DNA from 2 places in the Stutzerimonas sp. C6.4V genome. Region 2 is predicted to be linked to the other one. Evidence: riboswitches for the same ligand, from Rfam matches in the RefSeq annotation. Region 2 holds a riboswitch; the other holds the start of a gene.
The links. Region 2 has a riboswitch for cobalamin ahead of cobG (precorrin-3B synthase). Riboswitches for the same ligand answer to the same signal wherever they lie in the genome.
Positions count from the first base shown of each region.

Region 1: another riboswitch for cobalamin. It lies ahead of AC4LFW_RS04415 (hypothetical protein); the one in region 2 lies ahead of cobG (precorrin-3B synthase).

Region 1 is NZ_JBZUBM010000001.1:900,979-916,785, forward strand. Features, by position in the region: gene AC4LFW_RS04330 (DNA-J related domain-containing protein) at 1-240, opposite strand, end outside; gene ttcA (tRNA 2-thiocytidine(32) synthetase TtcA) at 353-1,177, shown strand; gene AC4LFW_RS04340 (3-deoxy-7-phosphoheptulonate synthase) at 1,661-2,731, shown strand; gene AC4LFW_RS04345 (DNA-3-methyladenine glycosylase I) at 2,824-3,495, shown strand; gene AC4LFW_RS04350 (DUF2946 family protein) at 3,558-3,926, shown strand; gene AC4LFW_RS04355 (putative natural product biosynthesis protein) at 4,027-4,581, shown strand; gene cydP (cytochrome oxidase putative small subunit CydP) at 4,863-5,042, shown strand; partial or broken gene AC4LFW_RS04365 (cytochrome ubiquinol oxidase subunit I) at 5,039-6,679, shown strand; gene cydB (cytochrome d ubiquinol oxidase subunit II) at 6,690-7,832, shown strand; gene cydX (cytochrome bd-I oxidase subunit CydX) at 7,889-8,014, shown strand; gene AC4LFW_RS04380 (cyd operon YbgE family protein) at 7,995-8,282, shown strand; gene AC4LFW_RS04385 (NAD-dependent protein deacylase) at 8,384-9,151, shown strand; gene AC4LFW_RS04390 (C40 family peptidase) at 9,216-9,854, shown strand; gene AC4LFW_RS04395 (C40 family peptidase) at 9,938-10,468, shown strand; gene AC4LFW_RS04400 (hypothetical protein) at 10,578-10,895, shown strand; gene nhaD (sodium:proton antiporter NhaD) at 11,054-12,319, shown strand; gene AC4LFW_RS04410 (metallophosphoesterase family protein) at 12,374-13,177, opposite strand; cobalamin riboswitch at 13,352-13,567, shown strand; gene AC4LFW_RS04415 (hypothetical protein) at 13,677-14,039, shown strand; gene cobO (cob(I)yrinic acid a,c-diamide adenosyltransferase) at 14,036-14,647, shown strand; gene AC4LFW_RS04425 (cobyrinic acid a,c-diamide synthase CobB) at 14,802-15,807, shown strand, end outside.
Region 2 is NZ_JBZUBM010000001.1:14,290-30,096, forward strand. Features, by position in the region: gene AC4LFW_RS00055 (precorrin-2 C(20)-methyltransferase) at 1-447, opposite strand, end outside; gene AC4LFW_RS00060 (precorrin-8X methylmutase) at 444-1,070, opposite strand; gene cobG (precorrin-3B synthase) at 1,063-2,403, opposite strand; cobalamin riboswitch at 2,495-2,694, opposite strand; gene cbiE (precorrin-6y C5,15-methyltransferase (decarboxylating) subunit CbiE) at 2,768-3,973, shown strand; gene AC4LFW_RS00075 (cobalt-precorrin-6A reductase) at 3,970-4,707, shown strand; gene AC4LFW_RS00080 ((2Fe-2S) ferredoxin domain-containing protein) at 4,761-5,477, shown strand; gene AC4LFW_RS00085 (SDR family oxidoreductase) at 5,690-6,532, shown strand; gene AC4LFW_RS00090 (VOC family protein) at 6,529-6,963, opposite strand; gene AC4LFW_RS00095 (YciC family protein) at 7,030-7,710, opposite strand; gene AC4LFW_RS00100 (LabA-like NYN domain-containing protein) at 7,825-8,298, shown strand; gene rhlE1 (RNA helicase RhlE1) at 8,458-9,783, shown strand; gene AC4LFW_RS00110 (TIGR03862 family flavoprotein) at 9,780-11,027, opposite strand; gene AC4LFW_RS00115 (TIGR04086 family membrane protein) at 11,159-12,157, opposite strand; gene AC4LFW_RS00120 (histone deacetylase family protein) at 12,297-13,217, opposite strand; gene AC4LFW_RS00125 (GNAT family N-acetyltransferase) at 13,297-13,854, shown strand; gene tesB (acyl-CoA thioesterase II) at 13,936-14,805, shown strand; gene AC4LFW_RS00135 (HAD family hydrolase) at 14,802-15,395, shown strand; gene trxA (thioredoxin) at 15,505-15,807, opposite strand, start outside.

The sequences.
Region 1 (15,807 bases), 890 kb from region 2:
CAGGCTATGGCTGGTCTCGCCCCAGAGCTGATCGCGCAAGCGATACAGGGCGTTGAATACGAGAAAGTGGGTGCGAAACAGCACCAGCTTGTCGAGCAGCGGCAGGTTGGGGATATGCGTGCTATGTCGGGCCTTGAGCTGTTGGATGAGCTCGTATTCGCTGCAGCCTTCGGGCCGTTCGCGCAGCAGCATGAGGATCTGCTCGGCCAGGTCCATGTCGGGTTCGAGATCGTCGTTCATGCTGGCAAGCCTAGCACAGCGCCAGCACTGTAAGGGCTGGATGGACGGGGTGGGGCGCTGGCACTTTTTGCGCGTAAAATGCGCGCCTTTCGCATCTCACCGGACTCCAGACATGGGCAACCTCTCGGTCAACCAGAACAAACTGCAGAAGCGCCTGCGCCGCCTTGCCGGCGAGGCTGTCACCGATTTCAACATGATCGAGGATGGCGACAAGGTCATGGTCTGCCTGTCCGGCGGCAAAGACAGCTATACGATGCTCGACGTGCTGCTGTATCTGCAGAAGGTCGCCCCGATCAAGTTCGAGATCGTTGCCGTGAACATGGACCAGAAGCAACCTGGCTTTCCTGAGCACGTGCTGCCCGAATACCTGAAATCCATTGGCGTCGAGTATCACATCGTCGAAAAGGATACCTATTCGGTGGTCAAGGAAAAGATCCCGGAAGGCAAGACGACCTGCTCGCTGTGCTCGCGCCTGCGCCGCGGTACGCTCTATACCTTTGCCGATGAGATCGGCGCGACCAAGATGGCGCTCGGTCATCATCGCGACGACATTCTTGAAACCTTCTTTCTGAATATGTTCTACGGCGGCACCCTCAAGGCCATGCCACCGAAGCTGCTGTCCGATGACGGCCGCAACGTGGTGATTCGCCCGCTGGCCTACTGCAGCGAGGCTGACATCGAAGCCTATTCGCAGATGAAGGCCTTCCCGATCATCCCGTGCAATCTCTGTGGTTCGCAGGAAAACCTGCAGCGCCAAGTGGTCAAGGAAATGCTTCAGGAATGGGAGCGAAAGTCGCCCGGTCGCGTCGAGATCATGTTCCGAGCCCTGCAGAACGTGGTGCCGTCGCAACTCGCCGACCGCAACCTGTTCGACTTCACCAGCCTGCGCATCGATGACGCCGCTACGCCGCGCTTCCTCGATGTGATGAGCCTGTAGAAACGGCAAGCTGCAGATTTGGCGTTCCGGCTTGAAGCCTGACGCCTGAAGCTCTATGGTTAGCCCACTCCAGGAGTCGAACATGTTCGCCAGCCCAACATCAGTGTCCATCACCATCTCAGGCGCCCCCCGCGTCACGACGGAGTGCGGGCGGATGGTTGTGGCTGCCGGTTATTACTTTGGGTATTGGTTTAGCCACAGGCGCGCCTGATACCCCACAGGCGCCCTAGCAGCACAGGGTCGCCACCAGTCAGTTTTCGAACCCCCGGTCGGCCACCCGACCGGGGGTTTGTTTTTTCCAGCCTGAAAAGGCAACTCGAATAGAGGAAAACACCATGTACAGCTACCGCAATGAATACCGCACCTACCGCTATGACTGGCGATTTAGCCGTTTTAACTGCGTTACTCCGAAACCTCTAGACCGAACACTTCGCTAGCGCCGACGCGGCACAGATGCCGCGCCGGCCAAAAGGACGCCAGATCATGAATTCACCGCTCAACGCCCTAGCCTTAGACCAGTCGCCTGTTGGTTCTCCAACCAGACGCAGCGCTCAGCCGCTCCCCAGCCCCGCCTTGCTACGCCAACGCCTTCCGCTCAGTGCATCGCTCGCCAAACGCATCCAGACCGACCGTGATGCCATCCGGGCCGTACTCAATGGCGAGGACGCTCGTCTGCTCGTGGTGGTTGGCCCCTGTTCGCTGCATGATCCGCAATCGGCGTTGGATTACGCGGCGCGTCTGGCCGGGCTTGTGCCCCAGGTCAGCGATAAACTGCTGCTGGTAATGCGCGCCTATGTCGAGAAGCCGCGTACTACGGTGGGCTGGAAAGGACTGGTTTATGATCCGCAGCTCGATGGCACCGGTGACATGGCCCAGGGCCTGACCGTTGCGCGCCGCCTGATGCTGGACATCATCGAATGCGGCCTGCCGATCGCCACTGAGCTGCTGCAGCCACTTGCGGCAGGGTACTTCGATGACCTGCTGGGTTGGGCCGCTATCGGCGCGCGAACCAGCGAATCGCAAATCCATCGTGAGCTGGTCAGTGGGCTGGATCTGCCGGTGGGCTTCAAGAACGGTACTGATGGCAGTCTCGCGATCGCCTGCGATGCGATGCGCTCAGCCGCGCATCCGCATCAACACTTCGGCATTGATGACCTGGGCCACCCGGCGATGTTGAGTACGGCCGGTAATCCCGATACCCATCTGGTGCTGCGCGGTGGCCAGGGTGCTCCCAACCATGACGAGGCGAGCGTCGCCCGCGCCCGGGACACTCTGCTGGGACAGGGGATCGTCCCGCGGATCATGGTCGACTGCAGTCACGCCAACAGTGGCAAGGATCCGCTGCGTCAGCCCGCAGTGCTGCGGAGCGTGATCGAGCAGCGTCTGGCTGGCGACACGAGTCTGCGCGGGGTCATGCTTGAGAGCCACCTGTTCGATGGCTGCCAGCCGCTGACGCATGAGCTGCAATACGGCGTATCCATCACCGATGGCTGCCTTGGCTGGAGCGCGACCGAACAGACGCTACTTCAGGTTGCGGATCGTCTGCGCGGCTGAAGAGAGCGGCCCGGCTGCGATGGCCGGGCTTGCGGCACCGATTCGCCCCGGGCACCCTGTGCGGCTCGTTTCGAATGATGTTCAGGACCCGCATGCGCGACTACAAATGGCTGCACGAATACTGTCTCAATCGTTTCGGCTCCGCCGCGGCACTGGAGAGCCGTCTGCCGCGGCCCAACAGCCCTGATGAGCTTCGCGCCGTTCCGGATGATCGCTACCTTTCGCTGATCAGCCTGCGAATCTTCCGGGCCGGCCTCAAGCACAGCCTGGTCGATGCCAAGTGGCCGGCGTTCGAGGAAGTCTTCTTTCGTTTCGATCCGGACAAATTGGTGCTGATGGGCGGCGAGCATATCGAGCGATTGATGCAGGACACGCGCATCATCCGCCATCTGGGCAAGCTCAAGAGCGTGCCGCGCAACGCGCAGTTCGTGCTGGATGTCGCCAGGGAACATGGCAGCTTTGGCAACCTGATCGCCGACTGGCCGGTGACCGACATCGTCGGGTTGTGGCGGTACCTGGCCAAACAGGGATGTCAGCTTGGCGGGTTGTCGGCGCCGCGCCTCCTGCGCATGGCCGGCAAGGACACCTTTATCCCCAGCAATGACGTGGTGGCTGCGCTCAAGGCGCAAAAGGTGGTGGACAAGGTGCCTGCCAGCCAGCGCGACCAGGCTGCGGTGCAGGCCCTGTTCAATCAATGGCACAACGACAGTGGCCGACCCATGTCCCAGCTTTCGGCGATGCTTGCTTTCACGGTCAATCATTAACCGCACTTAATGCGGCGGTTTGGCGCAGCGCTGATGGCAGGGCCCCGGTGTAAAGTCCAGACATGACCATCGTCAAAGCCAAGCGTATCGAGACCATCACCTGGGTGCTCCTTGTCTGCATCCTGCTCGATGGCTTTGCCTGTAGCCTGAACCACGGCTCCCACCAGGGCTTGCTGTTGGCCCTGGGCGAGACCTCCTTCTGCACCACCGATGCGTCTTCGGCCGGCGATCAAGTGCTGGCCGCGGACGTTCATGAGCTGGCCCGGCAGTCCCTTGACTGCCCACTGTGCGGTTCAGTCTTTCTGGGCATCCTGGTGGTGCTCGCCCTGGGTTGGCTGAAGCGCAGCGCAGCGCTGCCACCAGCAAGACCAGCCCCGGACCCGCGCAGACCTCGGCGCCATTGGCCCGCGCTGAATCCCCACGCCCCCTGAACTCCTGGCCGGTTCATGGCGCCGTCTGCCCGCCGTGACGCTGCGGGTTGGACGGAAGACCGTCGGCAACCGACGGATCAGTCAATACAGGGGACTCAGCATGACGATGACAGAAAGATCGAACCGCACCGTCAGTCGCGTTGGCTTGCGGCTGCCTTTCCCGGACTACCCCAGCAACGCCTGCAGCTTCGTGCATCTGGATGCCAGGCTTCTGCCTTATTGGCACGCGTTGTTCGATGTATGTCCTCAACTACTCAAGTTCGACCCGCCAGATGGGATGAATGTGTTCCGCCAGTTCATGACCTGGGCCTACGGTTGTCAGGTGGCTCTCGGCTGGACCTTCCACCTCAGCGTTTGCCGCTGGCTCCTCGGGTCGGGCTACCGCGAGCTGATCGAATCGGACCATATAGAGGCCATGATGATCGCCGCCGCAGCGCGTTGGGTGGTCAGTGACGACAGCCCGGCGATTGGCATCGTGATCGGTTGGGGAGGCGACAACATTCATGTCTTCGATTGGAAACCTCAGCTACGCCAGCGCCCCCGTCCCTTGGCTGCGGAGCTGGAGGAACTGCCACCCGTACCCTGGGATTTCGCCTGGAGTCCACTCTCAACCACCAGCGGCACGGGCTTTCGACGGTGGTTAAGGGTGCCCTGAATGCGACGGTCCGCCGCAGTTCACGCCGGCCTTGCCAGGGCAGCGAGGCGGTGGCCGGCGGCGGCTGGCGACGGTGTGCTGGGGCAGCCTGTCGCAGTTGTCGCCGCAGTGGGCGCGCACGACACTTCAGTTGCCTCGGCCCTGAGCACAGCTTCCACGGGTGGGTCGAGACAGCAGAGTAATCCCGGCTCCCGAGCGGGGCCTCCAATCGCAGCATAGATCCCGTCGGGAAGCGCTGAGGCTGCGCAAAGCACCTCAATTACGGAGCAGGGGAGGCGGGCATGTTCAGGTCATCGCTGAAGCGGGACATCGTGCTGGTGATGCTGGCCAAGGTGGCGATCCTCATGATCATCAAAACCATCTGGTTCGATGCGCCCGGTGTTCCGGAAAGGGGGCCGGCGCAGGTTGCCGGCTATCTGCTTGATACACGGGATTCAGTCCCTCAGGGAGTACCGAGATGATCTCCGAAAGCGTTGTCGATCTATCACGTCTGCAGTTCGCCATGACGGCGATGTATCACTTTCTCTTCGTGCCCCTGACGCTGGGGCTGGCCTTCCTGCTGGCCATCATGGAGTCGGTCTACGTCATCACCGGCCGGCAGGTCTACAAGGACATGACCCAGTTCTGGGGCAAACTCTTCGGGATCAACTTTGCCCTCGGCGTCACCACCGGCCTGACCATGGAGTTCCAGTTCGGCACCAACTGGGCTTACTACAGCCACTACGTGGGCGACATCTTCGGCGCGCCGCTGGCGATCGAAGGGCTGATGGCGTTTTTCCTGGAGTCGACCTTCATCGGTCTGTTCTTCTTTGGCTGGGATCGGCTGAGCAGGATGCAGCATCTGGCCGTCACCTGGCTGGTGGCGCTCGGTTCGAACCTCTCGGCGCTGTGGATCCTGATCGCCAACGGCTGGATGCAGAATCCGGTCGGCTCGCAGTTCAACTTCGAGACCATGCGCATGGAGCTGGTGGACTTCGGTGCGCTGCTGTTCAACCCGGTGGCGCAGGTGAAGTTCGTGCATACGGTATCGGCCGGCTACGTGACGGGCGCGATATTCGTCCTGGCGATCTCTTCCTTCTACCTGCTGAAGAAGCGCGACCTTGGCTTTGCCCGGCGGTCATTCGCCATCGCGTCTGTGTTCGGCCTGGCCTCGACCCTCTCGGTGATCATCCTGGGGGACGAGTCGGGCTACGAGATTGGCGATGTGCAGAAGGTCAAGCTCGCCGCCATCGAGGCGGAGTGGGAAACCCACCCGGCACCGGCCGGCTTTACCCTGTTCGGCCTGCCAGACCAGCAGGCGCAGCGCACCGACTATGCGGTAAAGATCCCTTATGCACTGGGCCTGATTGCGACCCGCTCGCTGGACGAAGAGATCAAGGGCATCAAGGACCTGCTGATCGAGCACGAGCAGCGCATTCGCAACGGCATGCTTGCCTAAACGCGGCTGCAGACGCTGCGTGGCGGTGACAAGTCGCCGGAGAACATCGAGGCCTTCAACGAGGTCAAGCAGGACCTGGGCTATGGCCTGCTGCTCAAGCGCTACACCGATAACGTGGCGGACGCCAGCGACGAGCAGATCCGTCTTGCCGCGCTGGATACCATTCCGGATGTGTTCAGCCTGTTCTGGACCTTCCGCGCCATGGTCCTGGCCGGCTTCCTCATGCTGCTGCTGTTCGCCCTGGCCAGCTGGGCTTCGGTCAAGCGCAATGCAGAGAACAAACCCTGGTTGCTGAAGTTCGCGCTGTTCAGCCTGCCGTTGCCGTGGGTTGCCGCACAGACCGGCTGGTACGTCGCCGAGCACGGCCGCCAGCCCTGGTCGATCGCTGAGGTGCTGCCAACGCACCTGTCGACCTCGACCCTGGCAGCGGGGGATATGTGGGGTTCGCTGCTGGCCCTGGTGGGTTTCTATACGTTGCTGTTGGTAGTGGAGCTGTTCCTGATGATCCGCTTCGCCCGGCTGGGCCCGAGCAGCCTGCATACCGGGCGCTATCACTTCGAGCTGGAAGCGGCGGCCGCCAGCCACATGCGCAAGCTTCGCGAGGCTGTCGCCGCGCCGGCGCCAGAGAAAGATACCCCCACCGAACCTGCCCCCGTGTGAGGTAAAAGCGATGTTCGATTACGAGGTTCTCAAGCTGGTCTGGTGGGTGCTGATCGGTGTGCTGCTGATCGGCTTTGCCCTGACCGATGGCTTCGACATGGGTGCCATGGCGCTGATGCCCTTCGTCGGCAAGACCGACAACGAGCGGCGCGTGGCGATCAACACCATCGCCCCGCACTGGGACGGCAATCAGGTGTGGTTCATCACCGCAGGCGGTGCACTGTTCGCGGCCTGGCCGATGGTCTACGCGGTGGCCTTTTCCGGGCTCTACTGGGCGATGCTGCTGGTGCTGTTTGCACTGTTCTGTCGGCCGGTGGGCTTCGACTACCGCAGCAAGGTACAGGACCCACGCTGGCGCAGCGCCTGGGACTGGGCGCTGTTCGTCGGCGGGGCCGTCCCGGCGCTAGTATTCGGCGTGGCCTTTGGCAACCTGTTTCTCGGCCTGCCATTCCAGCTCGACGAGTCGATGCGTTCCAGCTACCACGGTTCGTTCTTCGCACTGCTCAATCCCTTCGCGCTGCTATGCGGCGTGGTCAGCCTGAGCATGCTCAGCGCCCATGGCGGTGCCTGGCTGATGATGCGCACCGAGGGCGCGCTGGGGGAGCGTTCACGCCTGGCGACCCGCCTCTGCGCGCTGGTATTTCTTGCCGGCTTCGTCGGTGCGGGGCTGTGGCTGACGTTTGGAGTCCAGGGCTTCAGCCAGCCGTGGGTGGCAGACCCAGGGGCGGCGCTCAATCCACTGCTGGACAAGCAGGTGATGCGCAACAACCCGGGTTGGTTGGCTAACTACGGCCTTTATCCCATCACCATGGTCGCGCCACTGACCGGTATCGTCGGTGCGTTGCTTGCATTGCTCGGCAGTGGCCGCAACAGAGGAGGGCTGAGCTTTCTCGGCAGCAGCCTGATGATCGTTGGCAGCCTCTGTACTGCGGGCTTAGCGCTGTTTCCCTTCGTCTTCCCGTCGAGCCTCGACCCGGCCTCCAGCCTGACGATCTGGGACGCGGTGTCCAGCCAAAAGACCCTGGGCATCATGTCCGTCGTGGCCTGCATCTTCGTGCCGCTGATCCTTTGCTACACGCTGTGGAGCTACGTGCGCATGTGGGGGCGACTGAACGACCGGACCATAGAAGCCAACCCGCACGGACTGTACTGAGCGAATGGTCGGGCGCTGCATGCGTCTGGCCTCGATCTGCCAACGGAGATAACGACATGTGGTATTTCACCTGGATCCTTGGGGTGCTGCTGGCGTGCAGCTTCGGCATCATCACTGCGCTCTGGTTCGAGGCGACCCAGGATCTGGACGCGGACCCGAACAGTGATCATTCAGGGCAGTAGCGTCCTGCATCGGCGAGCCAGCTACGCCGTCTCGCTGCTGTTGGCGGCGCCGCTGGCGCTGGTGTTGCTGATCCACCCGGCCGCCATGCTCGACGGACAGGGGGGCTACAGTCATTCACAACTGATGCTGGTGATGTGGGGTGTCTCAGCCGGCTTCGTCCATGGCGTCGGTTTCGTGCCGCAATGCTGGGCCGTGCGCTGGCTGCTCGGGCCGCTGCCGGCCTGGTTTCTGGCCTCGCTCGGTTACGCCATGCTGCTCAACGCCTGACCATCACGGTCGCGCCCAGCTGCCATGGGCAGAGAGGCGCGAGGTGGCACGTCTGGCCTTGGACAGGGTCAAAGGTTGCGTTCCGGTTTCGAGGGAGCCGCATGCACGACCGAATCCAGCAAGTGGCGCGCGAGTTGCGCAGGGCCGAGCGCATTCTGTTCATCACCGGCGCCGGCCTTTCTGCCGATTCAGGCCTGCCGACCTACCGCGGTGTCGGTGGGCTGTACAACCAGCCGACGGACGACGGAGTGCCGATCGAAGTCGCGCTGTCCGCTTCGATGATCAGGCACGATCCTGCTCTCTGCTGGAAATACCTCGCCGAGATCGGACGGGGCTGCCTCACAGGAGAGCCCAGCGCGGGGCACCTGGCGATTGCCGAACTGCAAAATCGAAAACCCGGCTGTTGGGTGCTGACCCAGAATGTCGACGGCTATCACCGGGCGGCGGGCAGCCCACCTGAGCGGCTGATTGAGATCCACGGCACGCTTGCACCTCTGTTCTGCATGGACTGCGGCCAGGAAAGCCATGACCTGGCGGGTCACCTGGCGCAGCCGCTGCCACCGCGCTGCTCCCGATGCAGTGGCGTGCTTCGGCCACCAGTGGTGCTGTTCGAGGAACTGCTGCCAAAGCAGGCGCTGCACTCTTTGCATGAGCAGATGCAGACAGGCTTCGATGCAGTGATCGCAGGGGGGACCTCGGCCAGTTTCGCCTATATCGCCGAGCCCTTGTTGCAGGTGCGAAACCGTGGCGGTTTTACGGCTCAGGTCGACCCTTGCGCCAGCGAACTGTCGCTTTTGGTTGACCTGCACATGGCTGGAAACGCGGCAGACGTTTTGCCGCACCTTGTTCGTCACATTTTCAACGATTGAATTTGCTCATCAAAGCGTCAGCGGGCATAGTTCCGCCACTTCGACTTCCTGACGTATTGTTGTCATGCGCCGACGCTTCTCGATTCTGTTGCCTGTTTCACTGGTCCTGCTGCTGGCTGCATGTGCCGGCCAGCCGGAGCAGGGCCAAACCCCGGCAGTGCCGAAGGGCTTCGCGTTCAGTCTGCCGGTGGAGCCGCAGGACGTCACTCAGGCCGATCCGGGCGAGCCCACCGAGCAACAGCTGCGTGAACTCGCCGACGAACAGGGCTACGAGCTTCCCGGACTGGCCGAAAGCGTGTTGGAACTTGGATTCAAGCTGGTGGGAACGCCGTACCGCTACGGTGGCAACTCGAGCAAGACCGGCTTCGATTGCAGTGGCTTCGTCGGCTTCCTGTTCCGCAAGGAAGCCGGTATCGAGCTGCCGCGCTCGACTCGCGAAATGATCAATCTGGATGCGCCGAAGATCAAACGCAGCGAGCTTGAGCCCGGTGACGTGGTCTTTTTCAACAACCGCGGTCGTGGTCGTGTCAGCCATGCCGGCATCTACATCGGCGATCAGCAGTTCATCCATTCCGCCAGTCGCCGCAGCGGCGGAGTCCGTGTCGACAGCCTAGACGACGCCTACTGGCGCGCCAGCTTCATGCAGGCCAAGCGCGTGCTGGCGCTGGCCCATGATTCCAGCAGCATTCCCACTCATCACTGACTGCTGAGATAGCCGTGCGCCGGGCTTGCAACCACCCGCGCATGCCGGCAGAGTGATGGCTCATTCGTCTGGACTGCTCTGCCATGCCGCTTCTGGCTCGATATACGATGGTCTTGCTGGCAGCCATGCTGCTGGCCGCCTGTTCCAGCCAGAGGCCTGTCGAGCCGCTGGTTGTCGCGCCTGCGCCAGCGATGCAGCAGTCTCCCGGCACTGCTGAAGATGTTCTGTTCACCGCGTTGGGACTTGTCGGTACGCCGTATCGCTACGGTGGCAACACGCCCGATGGTGGCTTCGATTGCAGCGGTCTGATCAGTTATGTCTACCGAGGCGCAGCGGGTGTCGCGTTGCCGCGCACAACCCGGGCGATGAATGCCATGCAAGGGATGACCGTCGGGCGCGACGCGCTCAAGGCGGGTGATCTGCTGTTCTTTGCCACCAGCGGCGGGCGTCGCGTCAGTCATGCGGCCATCTACGTTGGAGAAGGACGTTTCGTACACGCTCCTTCGACGGGCGGAACGGTACGCCTTGACAGCCTCTCCAACAGTTACTGGAAGAGCAGCTACCTCGGTGCCAAGCGCGTGCTCGACAGTGAGCGCCTCGCTCGAAATCCCTGATCCATCGGCGCCTGGCTGGAGGTCAACATGACTGGTGCAAGGGCATTGAACGAACTTCCCCTGCGATGCTGCTCACTGGCGGGGGTAGCTTCCGGGCGGAGTCGCTAGGATGCCGATCCTGCGCTTGCCGGATCCGCCTGAACGTTGCGAGCTCTGCCAGCGCAGCGCCCCGCTGACGCGTCATCACCTGATTCCCAAAGCACTTCACGGCAAGACCTACGTGCGCAAGCGTTTCGCACGAGAAGAGCGCATTACCGCCACGCTCTGGGTTTGCCGGCCCTGCCATAACCAGATCCATCGCCTTTTCAGCGAAAAGGACCTGGCGCTCACGTTTAACAACCGAGACGCCCTGATGAACGACCCGCGCCTGCGCACCTTTGTCGATTGGTTGTCCAGCAAACCTGCCGGTTTCGTGCCCCGCCACTAGCTCCAGAGCGCCTGCCGCGCGGCAGAATATTTCGAAATAATCCTGGGTTTGACATTAGTCAGGTGTCGGATTGTCGCACTTTGGATATGATCGGCGCCCCAACTTCCTCGGGTGCGCAGACCGCGCACAAACCGTTCCCCTTATGCATCTGGTGTCCCATGCCTGAAATACTTCAGCTAGTGCTGATCGGCCTCGCCGTGGCCGCTCTGCTCGGTGTTGTTCTCGAAGAAATAACCCACGTCAACAAAGCCAAGGTGACGCTGTTTTTCGGCACCCTGGCCTGGATGCTGCTGTTCGTGTTCAGCCCAGAGGGCGCCGAGCGCGAACGGGTGCTGGACAGCCTCAACGAAAACATCGCGGAGATCGCCGGGCTGTGGATCTTCCTCGTCGCCGCGATGACCTTCGTCGCGTACCTGAACAAGAAAGGTCTGATCGAAAACCTGATCTACCTGGTCCTGCCCAGGCGAATCAGCGAGCGGGCCCTGCTGTTCCTGACCGCCACCTTTTGTTTCGTGTTCTCGTCGCTGGCTGACAACATCACCGCGACGCTGGTATCGATCACGCTGATCCTCTCGCTCAAGCTCAGTGCCGAGAAGACCATCAAATACGCCGCGCTGGTGGTTTTTGCAGTGAACTCCGGTGGCGTTGCGCTGATTACCGGTGACGTCACCACGCTGATGATCTTTCTGGCGGGCAAGGTCAAGATCCTGCAGTTGTTGCTGTTGGCGCTCCCGGCCTTCCTCGCGGTCATGCTGCTGGCGGCGATGCTCTCGCTGGGCATGAGCGGGCAGGTAGTAGTGGAGAGTCACCGCACCGACGTGCGTCGGGTCGACATCGCCATCGCGCTGATCTTCCTGGGCACCATTCTGAGCACCATCGCCGGCAATTTCTTTTTCCAGATCCCGCCGGTGCTGACCTTTCTGACGGGCCTGTCGATCATGTTCCTGGTGGCGCGCTTCTTCAGCGACGACATCGAGACCGATCCGATCCTGGAGTATGTGCGTCAGGTCGAGTTCGAGACCTTGCTGTTCTTCCTCGGCATCCTCTTGCTGGTCGGGATGCTCAAGGAGATTCATGTGCTCGACGGTCTGGTGCGCATCTACGACCAGGTCCCGGCAGTTTTCGCCAACTACCTGATGGGCCTGCTCTCGGCGGCCATCGATAACGTGCCGTTGACCGCTGCGTTGCTCAAGTCCGGCCTGCAGATGGGCATCGCCGAATGGATGGTGCTGACCTACGCGGTGGGTGTCGGCGGTTCGCTGCTGGTAATCGGCTCGGCGGCCGGCATCGTGGCCATGAGCAAGGTGCCGGGGCTGACATTTGGCAGCTACCTGAAATACAGCCTGTACCTGTTTGTCGCGTTCAACCTGGGGTTTGTCGGTGTCTATCTCACCGGACTCGCGGTGGCCGGCATGCTTGGCTGATCTCGCCTGGGGTCGCGGCAGGTTGAAGCTCGGCGGTTGGGCAACCTGCTGCGTTCACCAATGCAGATTGAAGTGCGAACCAAGCACGAACTGATTGTCCAGCAGATCCCAGCGCTCGACACAGACCTTCTTGTCGGCGCCAGGGTGCAGCTTGAGGCGATTGAAGGAGTTCGGTGAGGTGCCACGCACCCGTGATGACAGCGTGGTTCCTGCCTGAACCATCCAGATCTCCCGCGACAGTTCGGTGTATTGCTTGGACAGCGGCAGTACGTAGGGCAGATGGATGTGGCCACCCATCACCAGATCCAGTCCTTCGTCAGCCCAGCGGTGCAAGGCTGCATCAGCGTTGTGCTGCAGGTTGCTCAGATCGCTCAACACCATTGCGCCAAATGGTTGATGCGCCACCACGATGCGCACCTTTTGCGGGTCGCTCTGTTTGAGGCGTCGCGAGACGGCTTGAACCTGCTCGTCAGTGATCAGCCCGTCCTTGTGTCGGCGCGGGTGAGTGGTGTTGAGGCCAATCACCAGCACGTTTTCATTTTCGAAGGTCGGCTCAAGATCATTGCCAAAATGGCGCCGATAGTTGCGGTAGGGCATCAGGAAACGTGCAAAGAGGTTGTACAGCGGGATGTCGTGGTTGCCGGGAATCACCAGCGCCTCTGGAATTCCATGACCATGCAGACGCTGGACGAATGCCTGGGCGTCGGCGAATTGCCCGGCGCGCGCGCGCTGCGTGATGTCGCCGGAAAAAATCAGCAGATCCGCGCCGTGCTCGAGTACATGGTCTTCCATGGCTTGTAACACGGCCGCCTGCTCGGTACCGAAATGGGTGTCGGAGATCTGCACGATGCTGGTCATGGGCAAGTGACTTCTCGTCTGTATGGTGAGTGACAGGTTGGCATTGTTGCATTCGAAGCCGATCAGCGCCGGGCGTTCCGGTAAACATCTCATCTCCTCGGCCCTAAGCGCATCCAGGGCTGGCCAGGTGCAGGCTGGAGCTGCTTCCGGTTGCGCTGGGAAGGGCCTTGGACTAACCTCCGCGCTGCTTCAGGTGCCCCTGGCGTAAAGCCAGTGGGTGAAACAGGGAAGCCGGTTCATTCGATGAAGATTCCGGCGCTGCCCCCGCAACGGTAGGCGAGACAGGACACCGCTCACAGCCACTGTGCCACAGGCATGGGAAGGCCGCGGTTCCGGGGTGCATGGCATCCGCTCGCAAGCCCGGAGACCGGCCTGTCGCATTCCACGGCAGTGCGGCGGGCGCTGATCGGGGTGCGGCTGCTTGCACCTGCGCTCCCTTCGCATTCTCCGTCTGCCTCATCGACTGATGTCGTGCGGCGGGCACGACGGAGACCTGAACTTGATCTGCAAGACCTTCCATGCTTCTGCAGTTTGCACGCTGCTTGGCCTCGCGCCGCTTTCCATGACCCATGGCGCAGAGCGCCTCCTCGACCTCGACCCTGAAACCGTCCCAGCGAAGCCTGTCGGTCAGCAGACCGCTACGCTGACGGCCACAACGGTTCTCGACCGAGAGAGCATCGAGCGCTGCCAGACGCTGTCGTTGCCCGGCCTGCTTCGCCCCGTACCCGGCCTGTCCATGGCCGGCGGCGCCTACAAGGACGGTTACGGCACATACGACACGACCATCGGCAGCGCAGGAGTTACCGCCGCGGTACGGGTCGTCAGGCCGGGCGCCTGGAGCGTCCAAGGGGATTGCGCATGAGCGATTCCAGCGAGCGCGATGATCGCCACAAGGCACGCATGCAGCGCAAGAAGACAGTGGTCGACGAGAAGATCGCCGAAGCGCAGCAGGAGTACGGGCTGCTGCTGGTACACACTGGTAACGGCAAGGGCAAGAGCAGTTCTGCCTTCGGCATGGTCGCCCGCGCTCTTGGTCATGGCATCAGGGTCGGCGTCGTACAGTTCATCAAGGGTGCGGCCAGTACTGGTGAGGAGAGCTTTTTTCGCCGCTTTCCCGAGGAGGTCCGCTATCACGTAATGGGCGAGGGCTTCACCTGGGAAACCCAGGACCGCCAGCGCGACATGGCCAAGGCCAGGGAGGCGTGGGCGGTTGCCGCTCAGCTGCTGGCTGACCCCGAGATCGGGCTGGTGGTGCTGGACGAGCTGAACATTGCACTCAAATACGGCTACCTGGACCTCGAGCCCGTTCTCGCCGATATCGAGTCGCGCCCGCTGCTCCAGCATGTGGTGGTCACCGGTCGCGGTGCACCGTCGCGCTTGGTGGAGGCGGCCGATACCGTGACCGAAATGGGTATGGTCAAGCATGCGTTCAAGGCTGGTGTGAAGGCTCAAAAAGGAATCGAGTTCTGATGCAGAAGTTCCCGGCATCTTCGAGGAATCAGGCAGCTTGGGTCATGGGCTGGGCGTGCAGCACAGATAAGAGAATGTGGGTGACGCGGCATTCTCGCAGTACCGCTGCGTTGCAGGCGCCCGAACTCGCCTGCGCTGGAACCAGGGGGGCGTCATGAGCGAATCGCGCCACTGCCCGGCACTACTGATCGCAGCACCGGCATCCGGACAGGGCAAGACCACAGTAACCGCCGGCCTGGCTCGCTTGCACAGGCGCCAGGGCAGGCGAGTGCGCGTCTTCAAGTGCGGCCCGGATTTTCTCGACCCCATGGTGCTGGCCCGTGCCAGCGGTCATCCGGTCTACCAGCTCGACCTGTGGATGGTGGGCGCAGATGAAAGCCGTCGGCTGCTGTGGGAAGCGGCGGGCGAGGCCGACCTCATCCTCATCGAAGGCGTCATGGGGCTGTTCGATGGCACGCCATCGGCGGCCGATCTGGCGCGACATTTCGGTATTCCCGTACTGGCGGTAATCGATGGCTCAGCCATGGCGCAGACCTTCGGCGCCCTCGCTCATGGCCTGGCCAGCTACCAGCCCGATCTTCCCTTCGCCGGCGTGCTGGCCAATCGCGTCGGCAGCAATCGCCACGGTGAGGTCCTTCGTGCATGCCTGCCTGCACATACCACCTGGTTTGGTGCACTGCCACGCAGCGAGGCGGTCGGTTTGCCTAGCCGGCATCTGGGGCTGGTGCAGGCGCAGGAGCTGGCTGACCTGGACGCGAAGCTCGATGCGGCAGCCGACGCGCTGGCAGCGAGTGCCGATTGCGACCTGCCGTCATCGGTGAGTTTTCCAGCGCCGGAAGCCGGAACCATCGAGCCGCTGCTCAAGGGCGTGCGCATCGGAGTGGCGCGGGATGCAGCGTTCGCGTTCGTCTATCAGGCCAATCTCGATCTGCTCCAGGCGCTCGGTGCCGAACTGCTGTTCTTCTCGCCCCTGCGATTCTCGAAATTGCCTGCTGTGGACAGCCTGTACCTGCCGGGTGGTTATCCGGAGTTGCATTCGCGCGCCCTTGGCCGCAACCGCGCGATGGGCGAGGCGATTCATGCTCACCACGCCGCAGGCAAGCCGATTGTCGCCGAGTGTGGCGGCATGCTCTATCTGCTCGACGGGCTGACTGACCAGG
Region 2 (15,807 bases):
GGTGCAGCCGAGCATGGAGCAGACGCCGGGCACGACCTCGACCGGATAGTCCGCCGCCAGGCGGTCGTGCAGGTACATGTAGGAGCCGTAGAAGAACGGATCGCCCTCGCAGATCACCGCCACGTCGCGCCCGGCGTCGAGCTCGGCGGCAATCTGCACCGCGCAGGTGTCGTAGAAGTCGGCGATGACATCCTCGTAGGAGAGCGGCGGCGCGAGCTTCTCGGTGGTGACCGGATAGACCAGCGGCATGCGCTGCTGATGTTCCGTCAAGTGCTGCTCGATGATGCCGAAGGCGTTGCCGCCCTGGCCCTTGCTGGCTTTTGCCTTGGCCACGAAATAACCGACCACTTCCGCGCTCTGCAGCAGGCGCAGGGCTTTCAGCGTGATGAGTTCAGGATCGCCGGGCCCTACGCCCAGCCCGATCAGCCGTCCTTTGCCTTCCATCATTCCACCTCCGTGGCAAGGGCGTTGACCGCCGCCACCGCCATCGCACTTCCGCCGCGCCGGCCGCGCACCACTACGTAGGGCACGCCGCGGCTGTCGGCTGCCAATGCGTCCTTGGATTCCGCCGCGCCGATGAAACCGACCGGCATGCCGATGATGAGCGCCGGCTTCGGTGCGCCGGCATCGAGCATTTCCAGGAGATAGAAGAGCGCGGTCGGCGCGTTGCCGATCACCACCACGCTGCCTTCCAGATGCTCGCGCCAATGCTCCAGCGCCGCCGCCGATCGGGTATTGCCGAGCGACTTGGCGAGGTCCGGCACGCCGTCGTCGTGGAGGGTGCAGATGACCCGGTTGTTCTGCGGCAAGCGTGGCCGGGTGATGCCTTCGGCCACCATGCGTGCATCGCAGAGGATCGGCGCGCCGCCCTGCAGGGCTGCGCGGCCGGCCGCACCGGCGCCAGGGGAGAAGGCGAGATCGCTGACGATGTCGACCATGCCGCAGGCGTGAATCACCCGTACGGCGAGCTTTTCCATGTCCGGCGGGATTGCGCTGAGGTCGGCTTCGGCGCGAATGGTAGCGAAGGAGCGCCGGTAGATTTCCTGGCCGTCGCGGATGTAATCAAGCATGGGAGCGTCCCGTTGCGTGGTGCTGGGCGAACCATGCGCCCGCTTGGTCGATGGTCATGGGTGGCGCCATTGGTTGGCCGAAACCGGCCTTGCCCGTGCGCTCGAACAGCTGGTATCGGTTGTCGCCTATGGCAAGCAGCGTGAACGGCGCGACATGCGCGGCCGCGCAGGATCGCGAGCAACCGCTGAGGTGCACCTGCGGACGGGCATCGGTTCGCTGCAGGCAGGCCGCCAATGTCAGGGCATCGCCTTTGGTATCGGCCAGCCCGCGCGCGCACCCGGCAGAACCGGTGCAGGCGATCAGATTGGCCAGGGGCGCGTTGCCGTCAGTGAGCAGCCCGGCCTGCCCAAGGGCTGCGAGCACGGGCTCGGCCTCGTCAGCCGGGACATTCGGGATCAGCAGGCCCTGCCAGGGCGTGAGTCGCAGGTTGCCGTCGCCATGCAGCTCGGCCAGTTCGGCGGCGGCAAGGAGCTGGCGGGTTTCGATGCGCCCAAGCGGGGCGCTGGCGGCCAACATCGAAAGCCCTTCCTGGCGTTGGGCGATGATGCCAATCGGCGGGGCAGCCGCCGGGATCTGGCGTCGGCATTCAACCGGCACGGGTGACACGGGAAATGGCAAGCGGGCCTGGACCCGTCGCAACACTTCATCGGCCGGGATGGATTCGAGCAGCTGGCGCATACGGTTCTGCGGTGGCTCGGCGCAGTCCAAAAACGTCAGCAGAATCGCCTCGACCAGCTGCACGGCGTTCGCTGCAGTGATCATTCCCAGAGGCTGGTCGGTCGGACAGCCGGCCAGCCCGAACACCAGATGCTGCGGCTCGTCGGGGAGGGCGCGCAGCCAGAGGTCATGGGCATGTTCGAGCATGCACAGCGCTTCGCCGCCATCGAGCTGAATGGCGAACTTGGCGGAGAGTACGTGCAGCGCGGGATTGTCCTGCAACAGCGCCAGGATCTCTGCAGCCAGCGGCCGGGTATCCATGTGCTGCTCAGGGTCCAGGCCAGCCGCGGGGCTGAGCATGAGGTTGCGTACATCGTCGGCGTCGGGCACCGAGGGTCCGAGTCCTGCATCCAGCAGCGCGCGGATCAGGTCTTGCTCCGATCCGGCACCTATGCCGCGTATCTGCAGATTGCTGCGGTTGGTCAGCTCCAGCACGCCGCTGGCATGGCGCTCAGCCGCTTCGGCAATGGAGCGAGCCTGACTCGCGGCAAGAACGCCACCGGGCAGCTTGATACGGCTGATGCCACCGTCCAACGCCTGCACGATGCGCAGCAGGCCAGGGCACGGGCTGGGCCGTGGAACGGGAAGTTCAGTCTGGAAAGCAGGGTCGCGCACGGTGTCACCTGAAACGAAAAGACGCGGCGACCAGACCGGCAGAGTTCGTTGAACTCCATTGGCATCGGTACACCCCGCCCGATGTTGGCACTCGCGACCAGCGTCGTCGGCAGGTCTCCTGGCTGACAGGTCTTCATCGTCCGCGGCCTTCCCGGTTTCCCAGTGGCATGTGTGCGGCGATTCGCTGTTTACAGTTGCGGGGGCAGCTCGGTCACGATCTGGAGATCGCTCCGTATTCCCTCTTAGGCCCTTGGCGTAGTCGCGGCGGGCACCGACGAAGGCGCTATTATGCCCGCTTTGCCCGTCGCGGCGACAGCCAAGCCTGTCGCCGGGCGTTGGCTTGGCATTGTGATGGAGAGGCGGGATGACACCCTGGTTGACGGTGGTGGGGATCGGCGAAGACGGCTGGGCCGGGCTTGGCGAAGCGGCTCGGCAGGCGCTTGGTGAAGCGTCACGCATCATCGGCGGCGAGCGACAGCTGGCGTTGCTGCCCGATCAGCTGCAGAGCCGGGGAGAGGCCTGGCCGAGCCCGTTCAGTCTGCAACCCGTCATGTCACGCCGGGGTACGCCGCTGTGCGTGTTGGCGAGCGGCGACCCCATGCTCTATGGCATCGGCGCCACGCTCGCACGGCAGCTGGATGCGGATGAGATGTGCGTGTTCTCATCGCCGTCGTCCGTTTCTCTGGCCGCAGCACGCCTTGGCTGGCCACTGCAGGAAACGGAGGTCGTTTCGCTTGTGGCAAGGCCGCTTGCGGCATTGAACGCCAAGATATTTCGCGGCACGCGCCTGTTGATCCTCAGCAATGACGGAACCAGCCCCGCTCAGGTGGCGCAGTTGATGACGAACCGTGGTTTTGGCGCGAGTCGTTTGACCGCCCTGGAGCACCTGGGCGGCGAAAGGGAGCGCCGGGTGGATTCGCTCGCCGCGGAGTGGTCATTCGGTGCCATTGCCGATCTGAATCTGCTCGCCGTCGAATGCGTCGCTGATTCGGATGCTGCGTGCGTGCCGCTGACGCCGGGCCTGGCCGACCACTTCTACCGGCACGATGGCCAGCTGACCAAACGGGATGTGCGGGCGGTGACCCTGGCCCGTCTTGCGCCGATGCCCGGCGAATTGCTCTGGGACGTGGGCGCGGGCTGCGGCTCCATCGGCATTGAATGGATGCGGGCGCATCCAAGCTGCTGGGCCATCGCGGTAGAGGCGGATGCGGGGCGTCAGGCCCATATCGAACACAACCGCGACGCGCTGGGCGTTCCTGCGTTGAGGCTGGTGGCCGGTCGCGCGCCGGAAGCACTGGCAGGCCTTCCCACACCGGATGCGATCTTCATTGGCGGCGGCGTCACGGTTGCGGGCGTGATGGAGCAGTGCTGGGCCAGCCTGAAGCCAGGCGGGCGCTTGCTGGCCAACGCCGTGACCCTCCAGAGCGAGGCGATGCTGATGAGCTGGCGCGAGCGCATCGGCGGCGAGCTGACCCGGATATCGGTTGCGCACGCACAGCCCCTCGGCGGCTTCGACACCTGGCGCGGTGCCTTGCCGATCACGCTGCTCCAGGTCGAGAAACCGCGATGAAGCGCGTCCTGCTGCTTGGCGGCACGGGCGATGCCCTGCGACTCGCTCGCGGCCTCGGTCCGGCGCACGTCTACAGTCTGGCCGGGCTGGGCCGGGTGCCGGGCGATCTCCAATGCCAGGTTCGCGTCGGCGGCTTCGGCGGCGCGCAGGGGCTGGCAGCCTTCATCACGGCCGAACGCATCGATCTGCTGGTCGACGCCACGCACCCCTACGCGGCCCAGATCAGTGCCAATGCTGCCATCGCGGCGGAACAGGTCGGCATCCCGTGCTGGGCGTTGCGGCGTCCGGCATGGCAGGCCGGGAACGGGGATGACTGGCGCGAGGTGGGCGACTGGGCTGAGCTGGTCGAGGCCATCAGCCCTTTCCGGCGCCCCTTTTTCACACTTGGGCGTGAGCCCCTGGCGCATCTTCACGAGATTCCGGAACACCAGCATTGGACGGTTCGCTGCCTGGACGCTCTGCGTTCAACTGAACGAGCGGAGATCATCGGCGATCGCGGCCCCTTCAATCTGGAAGCCGAGCGCCAGCTGTTCGAACGGCTGAATTGCGATGCGTTGATCAGCAAGAACAGCGGCGGCGATTCCACCGAACCGAAACTGCAGGTGGCGCGCGAGCGGGGCCTGCCGGTGTTGCTGCTGCGGCGTCCGGTGCTGCCGGCGGTAGCTCGGGAATTCGCACACCGCGATGACTTGCTTTCGGCGTTAATCGCCGTCGGCGTTGTGACCGGCATGTGATCACTCACTCCAAGCCGTCGCTGCTAGACTGCGCGCCGCTGAGGAGAGAGCCAATGACTACCGCTGATTCACCCTACGCCCGGGTCCTGTTCGTAGGCCCCGACCTGTCCGAAGGCTCGTTCGCCGAGCTATTCCGCTCGCGTCTTGCCACGCTGCGTGGCGAACAGGCACTGCGCGACGTGATAGATACGGGCGCGGGCTACGGACCGGTCTGGCAGACGGTTCGCGACAGCGGCCGGCCGCTTCTGGTGATCGACCTCGAGCCGCAAACCAGCAGCGCGCATCTTGACTGGCTGCGCAGCGAACTGATGCAGCTTGAACAGGCTGAGCAAATTTTCGTGGCGAGTGCGATGGGCACTGCCGAGGCGCTGCCCGTCGAAGCGGCCTGCGCCCTGATCGAGCGACCTGAACTGCATCTGCCGTGCACCGACGTTGCGCCACTTCCCGCCGTGCACCCGTGGTCCAAGATCCCGCTGCACGAGCACCGGGTATTGCTGTGCAATGGCCCTCGCTGTACGCGCCGCGGTGCCTTGCCGCTCTGGAAAGGGCTGCGGGAAAAGCTCAAGGCCGCCGGCAGGCTTGAATGTGAGGGCGGTGTGCACATCACCCGCACCCAGTGCCAGTTTCCCTGCGACCAGGGCCCGACACTGAGCGTCTATCCGGCCGGCAAGTGGTACCGGGTGCGCAACGAGGAAGAGGTGTCCCGGCTGGTAGACGAGCTGTTCGTCGCCGGTCGAGAGGTGCCTGAATTGCTCATGCCGGATCAGTAGCCAGGCAAGGCGTCTGACCGGCTCGCGATCAATGCGCGGACGCGCCCGGCCAGCAGGTGGCCTCTACCGTGCCTGGTCGACTCTCTGCGGGCGCGGCCTCCCACCAATGCAAGGTCATCGCCGGGCGCGGGTTCGCGCCAGCCTGACTATGCTGAAACCCAGCGCTCCGTGCCTTGCACGTCGCCGCTGTTCAGCTTGGGACGGAGTACTCCATGTATCGCAAGGTATTCATCAACAAGGTATTCGACCGCAAGGTGGCGCTGATCACTGGCGGCTGCGCCGGCATCGGTCGCGCCCTGGCCGAGCGAATGGCCCAGGCGGGTGCGAGGGTGGTGATTTTCGATCTCGATCAGAACGCCATCGACGCCCTCGTGCAGCACCTGGTCGATCATCACAATGCCGATGCACTGGGCCTGTGCTGTGATGTGTCGGATGTTGCCGCGGTGCAGCAGGCGGTGGCCCTGGTGCTGGAGCGCTTCGGCGGCATCGATGTGCTGGTCAACAACGCCGGAATCACCCATCGCAGCCGTGTTGCCGAGACCAGCCTGGCGGTGTTCGAGCGGGTCATGGCGGTCAACTTCTATGGCGCGCTGCACTGCACCCAGGCCGCTTTGCCGAGCCTGATTGCCCGCGACGGCCAGATCATCGTGCTCAGTTCGCTTTCCCAATACGCGCCCGTGTCCGATCGCGGCGCCTATAACGCCAGCAAGCATGCGCTGCATGGGCTGTTCGAGACGCTGCGCAGCGAGTTGGCCGATACGGCTGTCAACGTGATGCTGGTCTGTCCCGGTTATACCGCGACCGATCTGCGCAAGAACGTATTGATCGGCGATGGCTCCACCGCGCCGCAGCCGGTGTTAGCTGTCGGGCGTGTGGCGTCGCCGCAGGACGTGGCCGAATCCATCTATCAAGGCGCGCTGAAACGGCGCCGCTTGCTGGTGCTGTCCAATCTGGACTGGCGCGCCAGGCTGGTGGCGCGCTGCTTTCCGCGGATGTTCGAGCAGCTGCTCCTGCCGCGCTTGGCAGCTGCCCGAAACTCGCCCGGCGCGGGCTAGGCAGCCGGCGCACCGTCGTAGTGGCGCTGCATCAGCTCGACGTCCCAGAAGGCCGCTTCGATCTTGTGCCCATCCAGATCTCGCACGAAACACCCGTAATAGGGCTCACCATAGTCTTTACGCGGTCCCGGAGCGCCTTCATCGGTAGCCCCGGCGGCCAGCGCTGCCCGGTGAAAGGCATCGACGGATGCCTTGTCTGGCGCGAAGAATCCGATATGTGTGCCATTGCCTACCGTGGCCGACTGGCCGTCGATTGGCGTCTGCAGCCAGAACTCAGGATATTCGCGGCCCCAGGCGATGGCGCCCGGATGGGCCATGATGCGCGTGCAGCCGAGGGTGGCGAGGGCCTGATCGTAGAAGGCAGCCGCTTCATCGAAGCGGTTGCTGCCCAGGGACACGTGGGAAAGGATGCTGGGGTTCTGATCGCTCATGGAAGGGCCTCCACAAGGGTGGAAACCAAGCCTAGACCCGGCTGCAGCACTCTGCTGCTGGTTGCGTCAACTTTGGTCGTCGTGAACGATGGCCGGCGCAGTACAGAGCATGAAGCAGCGAAACAGCACGACCGTGGCCAACAGCTGCACCAGGCCGACTGCGCTGTCGATCACCACGGCAAGCGCGCCGCGAGCGGTATCGTCGGCCCACAGGTGCTGGGCAAGCCAGGCCTCAAGCAGCCACAGCGGCACGAGCACGGCGAGAATGCAGCCAAATATCAGCAGAAAATGCCCCCTCGTCTGCAGGAAGCTTTCCTTCAATGCCGTCAGGGGTGTCATGCCCCGCAGCACCAGCAGGTACTCGGCAAAGGCGATCTTGACCATCACCCAGAGCCCCGGCAGCACGAACAACGAGGCGCCCAGCATGATCAGCAGGGTGCCGAGGCCCGCCAGCACGGCCAATGACGGCCAGAGCGGCAAAGCGCGCGCCCAGACCTCCCGTACGGACGGCGAATAGCCGCGGCTGCGCGCGTCGAGAAAGAGGATCAGCGCGCCGATGTAGAGCGGGTAGAAGATCATGCCGATCAGCACGCTCTGTACCGGCAGGGCGTCCGTTCCGAACAGATGCTCGACGGCAATCGTGGTGCAGCTCTCCAGCACGATCAGCGGCAGGCAAAGGCGGGCGATGGTGCCCAGGTTGCGAGAGTAGAAAAACCAGGCGTCGCGCAATATCTGGAGTAGGGTCATTGCAGTGGCTACTGTCATGTGAAACAGGCGCGCACTTTAGCCCAAGGGACTGGGCAGCGACATGCGTGCCATTGCCATCCATACTGACCGACCCTTCCGATACCAGGTCACCGCGTGAAGAAAATCGCCCTGTTTGCCGATGTGCAGAACCTGTATTACACCGTGCGCCAGGCCCATGGCTGCCATTTCAATTACGCCGCGTTGTGGGCAGACGTCAGCGAGCGCGGCGATATCGTCGAGGCCTATGCCTACGCCATCGACCGGGGCGACGCCAAGCAGCAACAGTTTCAGCAGATCCTGCGCAACCTGGGTTTCACGGTGAAGCTCAAGCCTTACATCCAGCGCAGCGATGGCTCGGCCAAGGGCGACTGGGATGTCGGCATCACCATCGATGTGCTGGATGTGATCCCGCGAGTCGATGAAGTGGTGCTGGCGTCCGGCGATGGCGACTTCGATCTGCTGCTCGAACGCGTACGGGCAGGTGGTGCGGAAGCGACGGCCTACGGCGCGCCGGGGCTGACCGCCAATTCGCTGATTCGCGCCGCGTCCCGTTATGTACCTATCGAGGGCAGGTTGCTATTGCGATAGCGGTGTCGGCCCGTCACTCCTGGGGCTGCCGGTGCCGCATGTTTCATTCGGCGACCAACGGTGAATGTAGAAGGCGATATCCACCTACGCTGGCTTCCAGCTTCCAGCTTCCATTCCGAGTAAACTTCTCACCCCGTTTTCATCCTCCCGGTTACCGTCATGACCTTCGCCTCACTCGGCCTGATCGATCAGCTGCTGCGCACCCTCGAATCGCTTGAATACACCCAGCCGACGCCGGTCCAGGCAGAGGCGATTCCGGCTGTGCTCAAGGGCCGCGACCTGATGGCCGCCGCGCAGACCGGCACCGGCAAGACCGCGGGTTTCGCCTTGCCGCTGCTGCAACGGCTGCTGCACGAAGGGCCGCAGGTGTCGAGCAACTCCGTTCGGGCACTGGTGCTGGTGCCGACCCGTGAGCTGGCCGAGCAGGTGCACGAGTCATTCAGGACTTATGGGAGAGACCTGCCGCTGCGGACCTATGCGGTCTACGGTGGCGTCAGCATCAACCCGCAGATGATGGCCCTGCGCAAAGGCATCGATGTGCTGGTGGCGACACCGGGTCGGTTGCTCGACCTGTACCGGCAGAACGCGGTGAAGTTCAGCCAGGTACAGGCGCTGGTGCTGGATGAGGCCGATCGCATGCTCGACCTCGGCTTTTCCGAAGAACTCGACGCGCTGTTCAGTGCGCTGCCGAAGAAGCGCCAGACCCTGCTGTTTTCCGCAACCTTCTCCGATGCGATTCGGCAGATGGCGCAAGAGCTGCTGCGCGATCCGCTGTCCATCGAAGTCAGCCCGCGCAATGCCGCCGCCAAGACGGTCAGGCAGTGGCTGGTGCCGGTGGACAAGAAGCGCAAGTCCGAGCTGTTCCTGCATCTGCTGGCGCAGAAGCGCTGGGGCCAGGTGCTGGTCTTCGTCAAGACCCGCAAGGGTGTCGACCAGCTGGTGGACGACTTGCAGGCGCAGGGCATCAGCAGCGATGCGATCCACGGCGACAAACCGCAGGCGTCACGACTGCGTGCGCTGGAACGCTTCAAGGCCGGGGAAGTGCAGGTGCTGGTAGCCACCGACGTGGCCGCGCGTGGTCTGGACATCCACGACCTGCCACAGGTGGTCAATTTCGACCTGCCGACAGTCGCCGAGGACTATGTGCACCGTATCGGCCGCACCGGCCGGGCGGGTGCAACGGGTGAGGCCGTGTCGCTGGTCGCTGCCGACGAGGTCGATCAGCTCGCTGCCATCGAAACGCTGATCCAGCGGGTGCTGCCGCGTCACGACGAGCCAGGCTTCGTCCCCGATCACCGCGTCCCGACTACCCAGCCGGGCGGGCAGATCATCAAGAAGCCGAAAAAACCCAAGAAACCCAAGGAGTCGGCCGGCAAGGGCCGCGTGCATCTGGGTAACTGGTTCGATGAAAGCGAGAAGCCCAACGCCAAGCCGATCCGCAAGGTGCCGAGCCTGGGTGGCAGCAAGCCCGCCAAAAAACGCTAGGGCCGCGGAACCTGCCGCTCATCCAGCCAGCGCAACATGCCGCGGGCGGCTTGGCGGCCGCTGGCGAAGCAGGCGGTGAGCAGGTAGCCACCGGTGGGGGCTTCCCAGTCAAGCATTTCTCCTGCACAGAACACGCCGGGCAACCGGCGCAGCATCAGGCCGTCGTCCAGCATTTCGAAGGGTACGCCGCCGGCGCTGCTGATTGCTTCGTCCAGCGGGCGTGGCCGTAGCAGTTCGATTGGCAGGGTTTTGATCGCGTTCGCCAGCCGCAGCGGGTCGTCGAAGGCGTCAGCGGGCGTGAGTTCGCGTAATAAGCCGGCCTTGACGCCATCGAGGCCGAGCTGGCGCTTGAGGTGCTTGGCCATGGATTGCGACCCGCGCGGCTTGCCGAGGGCGCGGATGACCTTGTCCAACGAGTGGTCGGGTAGCAGGTCGAGCATGACGGTAGCCTTGCCGTCCCTCTCGATGGCCTGGCGGATCTCGGCAGACAGCGCATACACCAGGCTGCCTTCGATGCCGCTGGCGGTGAGCACGAACTCACCTTTGCGTGCTGCGCTGCCGGCGAGCGCGAGGCTCACGGTTTTCAGCGGGGCGCCGGCAAATCTCTCTTGCAGATGCCTGCTCCAGCCGGCCACTTCGAAGCCGCAGTTCGCTGGCCGCAGCGGGCGGATGGCGATGCCCTGTTTTTCCAGCAGCGCAACCCAGGCACCGTCGGATCCCAGGCGTGCCCAACTGCCGCCACCAAGGGCGAGCAGCACGGCGTTGGCGGTGACGCTGATGTTGCCATCGGGGCCATGCAGTTTGAGGCTGCCGTCGGCATTCCAGCCCAGCCAACGATGTCGTGTATGAATCTGCACCCCGGCGTCGCGCAGGCGGCGCAACCAGGCCCGCAGCAGCGGTGCGGCTTTCATGTCGGTGGGGAAAACGCGGCCGGAGCTGCCGACAAAGGTGTCTATACCCAGCCCGTGTATCCAGTCGCGCAGCTGCTCGGGCGGGAACGCCTCAAGCTGCGGGCGAAGCGCCGTTGCGCGTTCACGGTAGCGCGCGATGAACGGCTCGAAGGGTTCGGAATGGGTGATGTTCATCCCGCCGACGCCGGCCAGCAGGAACTTGCGTCCGACCGAGGGCATGGCGTCGTAGAGGTCCACCGAAACACCCGCCTGGCTCAGCACTTCGGCTGCCATCAGGCCGGCAGGGCCGCCGCCGATAATGGCGACACGAGCAGGAGGGGGAGGGGTTGGCATGATCGGTGCGCCTGGTGCAAAGGCGACCATTCTACCGATTCACGGGAGGAGTCGAGTGTTGACTGTCGAAGGATGTCTTGCCGCGTGACCAGGAACGAACCCCGGCGCGTCAAGCGCCGGGGAGATATCGCTTAAATCGCGTCGTTCTGTTTGGGCTGGCTGCGATAGCCGAACATGCCGGCAAAACCGGCAATGGCGCCAGTGATCAACAGCATGATCAGCAATGCCCAGCTGGCTTGTGATACGCGCTTGGCGGCCTGGTCGGCGATTTCCCGGGCCTTCTGCTCGGCCTGTGCCTGCAATTCCTGGAACTTGGCATAGGCTTCCTGATATTGCTGCTCGATCTGGCTGACCATCTGCTCGGCTTCCTGCTGGCTCATGTTGCCGCGCTCCTGCATCAGGTTGACCATCGCTTCGCGATCGGCAGCGCTCAGCGTTTCCTCGCCCTTCTGCCGGATACGGTCGATCAGTTGCGACAGTTGCTCGTCAGCCTGCTGTGGGTTCTGCTGGGCTTGCTCGGCGCGATTCTGCGCCTGCTGCTGAACCTGCTGGGCGTCTTGCTCGAGGTTCTCCGGAGCCAGTTGCGGCTTGCCGGTCTGGCGCAGCGCCTGCTTGATTTCGGCCTGGATGTCGCTCAGGTCCAGATCTATATCTGCCTGTTGGACCTGCTCCTTGATCTGGCCGCCAATGGCCGGTGCCATGGACGCAACACTGGAGCCGACTGCCTGCACGGTCGAGCCTGCCATGCTGGCTGTGCCCGAAACCGCCGAACCCACAAGACTGGCAATCAGGTACACCGTGACCAGCGTAGTGACGGCCCACACCAGCAGGCCGTGCAACATGCCGTGACGGGGGGCCATGCGGCCCGCGATATAACCACCGATGGCCAGCGAAACGACTCCGGCAAGCACCATCCAGATGATTGCGCCTTTTCCGAGACCGGCGACAGGGTTGGATTCGGTGGCCGGATCAATGGTGGAGGTGCCGATGGCAGTGCCAAGCAGGTGCATCAGCAACGAGACGACCAACGCGAGGGCGATGCCGGCAAACACCGCACTCCAGGATGTGTGGGGCAAAGTGCGGCGGCGGCTGTTGCGATAGGCAGTGGTGGTGGTGTCGGTTTCGAGCATGGGTCTTCCTCGTTGTTTTGTAGTCGGTGCTCGCGTACGGCGGCCAGACGTCTGTACAGGATCAGTACATAGAGGTAAGGGGGCCCGAAGCCGATTGAAGTTCCATCATGCAGCGGTTGGTATGACCAGCGGTGGCCGATCAGCGCAGCCCATGGCGCTGCCACGCCTCGGCCGCGCTGAAATGCAGCTGCGCGTGGCGGCGGGCAAGCAGGGCGCGATCCTTGTCGTAGCCGCCACCAATGACGCCAACGACCGGGATGTCACGCCCCAGGCAATGCTCGATCACCGCGCTGTCGCGCATCGCCAGGCCTCTGTCGCTGAGGTTGAGCAGGCCCAGCGCATCATCGCGATGCACATCGACGCCGGCGTCGTAGATCACCAGATCCGGCTGGTACAGGGGCAACAGGTAACCCAGGGTGTTGTCCACCACCTTCAGATACGCCTCGTCACCCGTGCCGGGCGCCAGGCCGATGTCCCAGTCGCTGCGCGCCTTGCGCGTGGGGAAGTTCTTTTCGCAGTGCAATGAGACGGTAACGGCGTCCGGCACCTGATCGAGGATGCGCGCCGTGCCGTCACCCTGATGCACGTCGCAGTCGAAGATCAGCACGCGGCCGACGCGCCCGCTTTCCAGCAGTGAAAGGGCCATGACCGCCAGATCGTTGAAAATACAGAATCCCGAGGCGTGATCGTAGTGGGCATGGTGGGTCCCGCCTGCCAGATGGCAGGCCAGGCCGTGCTGCAGGGCGAGGTCGGCGGCCAACAGGGAGCCACCCACGGCCCGTACGGTGCGTTGCGCCAGTTGCGGGCTCCACGGCAGCCCGAGCCGGCGCAACTCGTCGCGGCTCATGTCGCCGCTGCAGTAGCGCTCGACGTAGTCCCTGTCGTGGGCCAGCGCGAGCACCTCATGCGGGCAGAGGGCTGGGCGCAAAAGTGCCCGATCGGTGGTCATACCGCTGTCGACCAGGTAGTCGCGCAGCAGCCGGAACTTCTCCATCGGAAAGCGATGCCCAGGCGGCAATGCCGGGCTGTAGTCGTCGTGGAATACCAGCGGCAGGGGCATCGGGTGGCAGCCGTTGAAAACAGCAGCCAGTATGCAGAGCAGAGATTTGATACATCAAGGAGACAGCGTGGGCGAACCGATGGAACGCATTGAACTGGACACCCCTCGGCTGCGCCTGCGTGCCTGGCATGACGCCGACCTCGATCCGTTGGCAGAGATGTGCGCCGATCCGCAGGTGATGCGCTATTTCCCGGGGACGCTCTCACGCGATGACTGTGCTGCTGTGATGGCACGCTGCCGGATCCATTTCGCCCGGTTCGGTTTCGGTTTCTGGGCGCTTGAGCTCAAGGCGGACGGGTGTTTCATCGGAATGGCCGGCTTGGCCTGGAGCCGCTTGCAGCTGCCGTTCTGTCCAGCGGTGGAAATCGGCTGGCGTCTCGCACAGCACTGCTGGGGGCAGGGCCTGGCACGCGAGGCCGCCGAGGCATCGCTGGCCTGCGCGTTCGAACAGCTACAGCTGCCGGAAGTGGTGGCCTATACCGCGGCGGTCAACGAGCCCTCGCTGGGGTTGATGCAAGCGCTTGGCATGCATGAGCAGGATGACTTCGCTCATCCGGACATCGCCGAGGGGCACCCCCTGCGGGCGCACCTCTTGTATCGAATAACGCGAGATAACTGGGCCGATAGCCGGCGATAAGCGCAATCAGTGGAGCGATGTCGGTGGAATCCGTAAGATTGCGCGCCTGCCGTGCCCGCATAAATCAAGGAAAACAACACCATGACCGACACCCTAGACACGCTGGTCAATCTGCTGTCGCTGGAACGCATCGAGGAAAACCTTTTTCGCGGCGCCAGCCAGGACCTGGGCTTTCCACAGCTATTTGGTGGTCAGGTGGTCGGTCAGGCATTGTCCGCAGCCAGCCAGACGGTCGCACCGGAGCGCCACGTGCATTCGATGCACGGCTATTTCCTGCGCCCCGGCGACTCCCACCAACCGGTGGTCTACGATGTCGACCGCGTCCGTGACGGCGGCAGTTTCACCACCCGTCGGGTCAGTGCGATCCAGAAAGGCCAGACCATCTTTACCTGCAGCGCGTCTTTCCAGGCCGATGAAACCGGCTACGAGCATCAGCTGCCGATGCCGGAAGTCGAGGGGCCGGAAAACCTGCTCAGCGAATGGGAGCTGATGCACAAGCTGACGCCCCTGGTGCCGCCGCGTGTGGCAGAGAAGCTGCGCCGGCCCAAGCCGATAGAGATCCGCCCGGTCACGCTGCAGGATCCGATCAATCCAGAGCCGATCGAACCGGTTCGGCACATCTGGTTTCGTGCTGACGGCTCGTTGCCGGACAACCCTGCACTGCACAAGTACCTGATGGCCTACGCCTCGGACTTCAGCTTTATCGGCACCGCGCTGCAACCCCACGGCGTCAGCTCCTGGAGCAAGTTCATCCAACTGGCGAGCCTCGACCATGCCATCTGGTTCCACCGCGAAGTGCGCGCGGACGAGTGGCTGCTGTACTCGATGGACAGCCCCTGGGCCGGCAATGCGCGCGGCTTCGCCCGTGGCAGCATCTTCAACCGGGCCGGCCAACTGGTTGCGTCGGTGGCACAGGAAGGCCTGATCCGTGTGCGTGAGGACTGGAAGTGAGCCTGGCCGAGGCTCGGCACTGGGTGTTCGACATGGATGGCACCCTGACCATGGCCGTGCACGATTTCCTGGCTATCAAGCGGGCGCTGGACATCCCAGAAGAGGACGACATCCTGCATCACCTGGCCGCGCTGCCTGCTGAGGAAGCCGCCGGGAAGCGCGCCTGGTTGCTTGAACACGAGCGCGAGCTGGCCTATGCCGCAACCCCCGCGCCGGGCGCCCGCGAGCTTCTGCATGACCTGCGCGACCGTGGTTGTAGGCTCGGCGTGCTCACACGCAATGCCCATGAGCTGGCGCTGGTTACCTTGCAGGCGGTGGGGATGGGTGACTGCTTTGCCCGCGACGACATCCTCGGCCGCGACGAGGCGCCACCCAAGCCCGACCCGGGTGGCCTGCTGCATCTGGCAGCGAAATGGGATGTCGAGCCACAGGCGCTGGTGATGGTGGGTGACTTCCGCTTCGACCTGGAGTGCGCCAAAGCGGCGGGCGCTCGCGGCGTGCTGGTCAACGTGCCGGACAACCCATGGCCCGAGCTGACGGACCTGCATGCCCGTGATTGCCGGGAGCTGAGCCGAATGCTTACAGGATGAGGGTTGTCGGATTACGCCTTCGGCTAACCCAGCCTACGACAGATCGAGCCCGTGGAATCCGTAGGATGGAACCGCCGAAGGCGCTTCCGTCGTCCAGCCGCGACACTCTTCAATAAAGAGCCTGGTACAGCTTGCGACGGTAGGTGGTAACCAGCGGATGATCGCTGCCCAGCAGATCGAACACTTGCAGCAACGTCTTGTGCGGCAGCCCTTCGGCATAGCCGCGGTTACGCATGAACAATTTCAACAAACCGTCCAGCGCAGCTTCGTGTTGCTGACGTGCCAGTTGCTGGACAGCCAGCTGATACGCGGCTTCATCGTCGTCGGCGTTCTGCGCGAGGCGGCTCTTGAGGTCGGCGACCTCAGGCAGGTCACTGGCCTGGCGCAGGAAGGCCAGTTGTGCCCGGGCGCC